One region of the Faecalicatena orotica genome, then DNA from elsewhere that is predicted to be linked to it. Evidence: predicted binding sites of a transcription regulator. Region 1 holds the regulator's gene; the other holds the start of a gene.

Region 1 (3,314 bases):
TTCATGCCCTGCAGCAGACATTTCAGATTGAGCAGGATGCAGAGATTACAATCGAGGCGAATCCGGGAACTGTAACGGAAGAAAAGCTTGCGGCCTGGAAGTCTGTGGGGATTAACCGTCTCAGTATCGGACTCCAGTCCGTAAATGATGCGGAGTTGAAACTGCTGGGAAGAATCCACACATATGAGGAATTTCTGGAGACATACAGGACCGCAAGGGCTCAGGGATTCGAGAATATTAATATCGACCTGATCTCGGCGGTTCCGGGACAGACAGTGGGAAGCTGGAGCCATACACTGACCAGCATCGCCGGGCTGGGGCCGGAGCATATATCCGCTTACAGCCTGATTATAGAAGAAGGCACCCCTTTCTATGATTATTACGGCGAATGCCGTAAAGACGGTTCCGGGACGGCCCGGGATTGTGCATCCGCGGATATGCCGGGCCTCCCGGATGAGGATACAGAAAGAAAGATATATGAAATGACAGCAGATCTGTTAGCCGGATATGGATACAAGAGATATGAAATCTCTAATTATGCAAAAGAAGGTTTTGCATGCCGCCATAATCTGGGGTACTGGGAAAGAAAGCAGTATCTCGGAATCGGTCTGGGGGCTTCCTCCCTGATCGGGCATCAGAGGTATCACAATACAGCGGATCTGGAAACATATATATATAAGGTACAGAAAAAAGAAGAGATAAGAGAAGATATAGAGGAGTTATCTCTTTCAGATGAGATTGAAGAACATATGTTTCTCGGCCTGCGTAAGACGGAAGGTATTTCCGTACAGGGGTTTATGGAAACGTTCGGAAAAAGTATATTCGACATATATGGGAAAGAACTGGAAAAACTGAAAAGCGAGGGATTACTGGAAGTTACAGCCGATGCAGTAAGGCTGACAGAACGGGGGATTGACGTTAGCAACACTGTCTTTGTAGAATTTCTTGATCCAGTCACAGATTAGAGAGTGTTCTGCCGGCAGAAGTGCCGGCCGGATGCTCTTTTGCTTATCATTTTATATAAAATATAAAAAGTATGAAAAATATATAAAGAGTGTTGACAAAAAGAAATCAGGGTGCTATCTTAATATACGTAAGGTGTTAGCACTCAAAACTAAAGAGTGCTAATAAGCAGAGAAAACAGTACTCTGCGGTGGAAAGGAGGGCCTATGGCAGGAATCACAGAACTGAGTGAGAGAAAGATGGTTATTTTAAAAGCGATCATTCAGAACTATCTGGAGACAGGAGAGCCGGTTGGTTCAAGAACTCTTTCCAAATACACGGACTTGAATTTAAGTTCAGCTACGATCCGTAATGAGATGGCAGACCTGGAGGATCTGGGATATATTTTCCAGCCCCACACGTCCGCAGGACGTATTCCTTCTGATAAAGGATACCGCTTTTATGTGGATATGCTGATGGAAGAGAAGGAGCAGGAGATTCTGGAGCTTCGCAATGTGATGCTAGAGAAGACGGATAAGGTAGATAAAGTTCTGAAGCAGGCGGCGAAGGTTCTGGCGGCGAATACGAACTATGCAACGATGGTATCCGCACCGGTTAACAGCCGGAATAAGCTGAAGTTCATCCAGCTTTCACAGGTGGATGAGGAACAGATTGTAGCTGTGATCGTGATGAACGGGAATGTCATCAAGAATAAGATCATCGAAGTCGGTGAAACCTTAAGTAATGAACATTTGTTTAAGCTGAATATGCTGCTGAACACGACATTGAATGGAATGTCTATAGAAGAGATCAACCTGGGGCTGATCGCAAAGCTGAAAGAGCAGGCAGGTATTCACAGCCAGGTCATCAGCGATGTTCTGGATGCGGTAGCGGAAGTCATACATGTGGACGAAGATATGGAGATCTACACGAGCGGGGCTACCAACATTTTTAAGTATCCGGAACTGAGTGATAAAGAGAGTGCACAGGAGATTATCAGTGCATTTGAAGAAAAGCAGCAGCTGGCGGAACTTGTTACAGAGACCCTTGCCAGTGAAGACAGTCATGGAATTCAGGTATACATCGGAGATGAAGCACCGGTGAAGACCATGAAGGACTGCAGTGTTGTGACAGCGACCTACGAATTGGGCGAGGGCATGAAGGGTACGATCGGTATCATCGGTCCAAAACGTATGGATTATGAACATGTCATGAAGACGCTGAAGACTCTGCAGAACGAGTTGGATGCAATTTATTACAAAGATCCAAAAGAATAGGAAGGTGAATAGCTGGTGGAAGAAAATATGAGCAAAGAAGATATGATAAAAGAAGCGGTGGAAGAGGCGAAAGCAAAGGCCGCGAAAGAGGCTGAGGAACAGGCAGCCCGGACGGACGAACAGTCTGAGGCCGAAGAACAGACAGAAGAGGCCGAAGAAATGGAAGACGCTTCAGAGGATGACGAAGCAGATGCATCAGAGGACGCAGAAGAACCTGCGGCTGAGGAAGAAGCAGCGGATGATGATAAAGAAAAATCCGGCAAAGAAAAGAAACTGTTTGGCAGAAAGAATAAGAAAGATAAAAAAGACGAGAAGATTGAAGAGCTGACTGACCGGCTCACTCGTCAGATGGCTGAGTTTGATAACTTCCGCAAACGTACAGAAAAGGAGAAATCCCAGATGTATGAGATAGGTGCGAAAGATATCATAGAAAAGATTCTTCCGGTCGTTGATAATTTTGAACGCGGCCTGGCAGCTGTGCCAGAGGAAGACAAGGCCAATCCTTTTGCGGAAGGAATGGAGAAGATTTATAAACAGCTGATGACTACACTGGAAGAGATTGGTGTAAAGCCGATCGAGGCGGTCGGAAATGAGTTCAACCCGGATTACCACAACGCTGTGATGCATGTTGAGGATGAAGAATTCGGAGAGAACACGGTGGCCGAAGAATTCCAGAAGGGCTACACATACCGTGAAAGTGTAGTGAGACATAGTATGGTAAAAGTTGCAAATTAATTTAATGAATAATTCAGGAGGATTTGATTATGGGCAAAATAATTGGTATTGACTTAGGTACAACAAACAGCTGTGTAGCTGTTATGGAAGGTGGACAGCCAACCGTTATCGCTAATACAGAAGGAGCAAGGACAACACCGTCAGTAGTAGCATTTACAAAGACGGGAGAACGTCTGGTAGGTGAGCCTGCAAAACGTCAGGCAGTTACAAATGCAGACAAGACAATCTCTTCTATTAAAAGAGAGATGGGTACAGATTATAAAGTAACGATTGATGACAAGAAGTATTCTCCGCAGGAGATTTCCGCTATGATCCTTCAGAAATTAAAAGCAGATGCAGAAGGATATCTGGGAGAGAAAG
Region 2 (3,314 bases), on a different contig from region 1:
TTGATGATGACAGCGCCTTCCAGACCTGCATTTGTTGCAATGTGGTACAGTGGTGATTCCAGAGCTTTCAGAACTACCTTGGCACCTGTCTTCTCATCCCCGTCAAGAGTCTCAGCAAGGGCTGCAACCTCTTTTGCTGCGTGGATATATGCGGATCCGCCTCCTGCAATGATTCCTTCTTCTACAGCCGCTCTTGTAGCGTTCAGGGCATCTTCCATACGAAGCTTCGCTTCTTTCATCTCTGTCTCAGTTGCAGCTCCTACACGGATAACTGCTACACCGCCAGCAAGTTTGGCAAGTCTTTCCTGTAATTTCTCTTTATCGAAATCAGATGTTGTCTCTTCAATACCTTTTTTGATCTGTGCAACTCTGTCTTCAATTGCTTTCTTATCTCCGCAACCATCAACGATAACTGTGTTTTCCTTCTGAACCTTAACAGATTTTGCACGTCCAAGCTGATCCATTGTAGCTTCTTTCAGGTCCATTCCAAGTTCATCGGAAATCACCTGTCCGCCTGTCAGGATTGCGATATCCTGCAGCATTTCTTTTCTTCTGTCACCATATCCAGGTGCTTTTACAGCTACTACATTGAATGTTCCGCGCAGTTTGTTCACGATCAGAGTCGTCAGGGCCTCTCCTTCGATATCTTCAGCGATAATCAGAAGTCTTGCTCCTGACTGGACGATCTGCTCTAACAGAGGCAGGATATCCTGAATGTTAGAAATCTTCTTGTCTGTGATCAGAATATATGGATCTTCCAGATTAGCTTCCATCTTCTCCATGTCTGTAGCCATATATGCGGAAATATATCCACGGTCGAACTGCATACCTTCTACAAGATCAAGCTCTGTCAGCATTGTCTTGGATTCTTCGATTGTGATAACTCCATCGTTAGAAACCTTATCCATAGCATCGGCTACCATCTGGCCTACGGAATCATCCCCTGAAGATACGGCTGCAACTCTTGCGATCTGCTCTTTATCTTTCACTTTGCTGCTCATCTTTGCGATTGCTTCAACTGCAACATCTGTTGCTTTCTTCATACCTTTACGAAGAACGATCGGGTTAGCACCTGCTTCAAGATTCTTCATTCCTTCATGAACCATAGCCTGTGCAAGTACTGTAGCTGTTGTTGTTCCGTCACCTGCTACATCATTTGTTTTGGAAGCTACTTCTTTAATCAGCTGTGCCCCCATATTTTCAAATCCGTCTTCCAGTTCGATCTCTTTCGCAATTGTTACACCGTCATTTGTGATAAGCGGTGCTCCGAATGATTTGTCAAGTACGACGTTTCTTCCTTTTGGTCCTAATGTTACTCTTACTGTATCAGCCAGCTGGTTAACGCCTCTTTCCAATGCTGCTCTGGCTTCTGATCCGTATTTAATTTCCTTTGCCATGTCTGTCACTCCTCTTTCTTTTCTTCTATTCTTTTACTGAAATCTTCTTTTCTGGTTATTCTCTGTCCGCTTCCGGTTCGTATACCGCCGCTAAAGCGGCCCGGGATATTCTATGCTTCTACGATTGCAAGGATATCGCTCTGCTTAACAATGATATATTCCTCTTTGTCGAGTTCTACATCTGTTCCTGCATATTTGGAATAGATTACTTTATCCCCAACCTTAACCTGCATCGTCACTTCTTTTCCATCTATATTTCCACCAGGACCCACTGCGATAACTTCTGCCTCCTGTGGCTTTTCTTTAGCCTGGCCCGGCAGGACGATACCTGATTTTGTTGTCTCTTCTGCTTCTACCTGTTTTAATACAATCTTGTCACCCAATGGTACTAATTTCATAGTAATTCCTCCTTGTTTTTCGTTTTATTAGCACTCATTTCTTTTGAGTGCTAACCTCATGAATATAAAATAGCACTCTGTTTCCATTTTGTCAACAGAGTTTCTAATTTTTTATATTTAGTTTATAAACATAAAAATCTTATGTTACCAGTTTTACTTTCTTTTTACAGGGCGTTTCACACCGGATACATTGTAGAATCCATTTTTAATCTTAAACACGATCATATCACCGTGCTCGCATTGATAGCGCTCTTTTACGACTCCCGTACAGTAAAGCAGTTCTTTCTTTGTGGAAATGTAACACTGATACTTGGCATCTAGTGAAATAGCTGTCAGCTGGTCTTCCTTCAGCAGCAAGTATATATAGTCTTCCTCCAAATCATACTTAAAAACCTGACAATGATGTGATGTATCATCAAAAATACCGTCTGCTGAAATCACACTCTCCATCTGCAAATCTACCGGGTTTCCTTCATACATTATATTATGCCTCCTGTTCTTTTATTAATCTGGAAACAGAAAGGGCATCAGCTGCCTGATACCCTTTCGATTATCCCATCCACTGATAAGAATAAACTTTTATAAACGTTCTTTTTTAATCTTTTCCAATTCTGTAAAAACATAATCATTGAGCACCTTGATATAGGTTCCCTTCATCCCGGAAGAACGTGACTCAATGACTCCTGCACTTTCAAATTTGCGAAGTGCATTTACAATCACGGACCTTGTGATTCCCACACGGTCTGCGATCTTACTGGCAACAAGAATTCCTTCTGTTCCATCTAATTCTTCAAAAATATGAATAATTGCTTCAAGTTCGGAGAATGAGAGTGTGCTTATTGCAGACTGTACAATATGCTCTTTTCTTGTCTCTTCCGCGCTCTCTTCATTCACAGAGCGGAGCATCTCAAGTCCCACCACTGCTGTTCCATACTCACTCAGGATAATATCGTCAATTTCATAGACAGAGTTCTGCTTATAAATAAACAGGGTCCCTAGTCTCTCACCTGCAATGTCGATCGGTGTAATAATTGCCTGGTAACCTTTAACGCTGTCTGCCGAAAATCCCAGTGTCTCCAGATTCACATTCTCTTTCGTGGACAGGATGTTTAAAAGCCGTTCATTCAGCATTTCATCAATATGGGATCCCACAGACTCCGTAATCAGTTCTTTGATCCCGTCTACTTCTAAACACTTACTGACCCCCAGGATCTTTCCTTTCTTACTTACTACAAGCACATTGGAATTCAAAATCTCCGTAAGGACGGCACATATATCATTGAAAACCACCTTACTGGAATTATTGTTATGCAGTAACTTATTAATCTTTCTCGTTTTATCCAATAACTGTACGCTCATAAATTTCCTCCAATTCTAATTGTATATACAAATCTTCCCAATTTCCTCGATATAGATATGTTATCATACAACTTTCGAATTATCAACGTAATTTATCTAATTCTTTTCTATAATTCTAATTCTTTTTCAAATTTCGGACATAACCGCATTTTTCATCCGC

The links. The regulator HrcA, encoded in region 1, represses chaperone genes, less so after heat shock. The targets are predictions, from matches to a motif close to TGTTAGCACTCNNNNNNNNNGAGTGCTAACA.
Region 2: a site for HrcA is predicted at 1,821-1,851, ahead of ABIN22_RS10465 (co-chaperone GroES). Genes of this name have one in related genera too.

What each region holds. Positions count from the first base shown of each region.
Region 1 covers NZ_CAJJZH010000003.1:488,817-492,130, forward strand. The annotation lists gene hemW (radical SAM family heme chaperone HemW) at 1-965, shown strand, start outside; gene hrcA (heat-inducible transcriptional repressor HrcA) at 1,170-2,219, shown strand; gene grpE (nucleotide exchange factor GrpE) at 2,247-2,954, shown strand; gene dnaK (molecular chaperone DnaK) at 2,984-3,314, shown strand, end outside.
Region 2 covers NZ_CAJJZH010000004.1:207,616-210,929, reverse strand. The annotation lists gene groL (chaperonin GroEL) at 1-1,397, opposite strand, end outside; gene ABIN22_RS10465 (co-chaperone GroES) at 1,508-1,795, opposite strand; gene ABIN22_RS10460 (hypothetical protein) at 1,949-2,275, opposite strand; gene codY (GTP-sensing pleiotropic transcriptional regulator CodY) at 2,375-3,154, opposite strand; gene topA (type I DNA topoisomerase) at 3,270-3,314, opposite strand, start outside.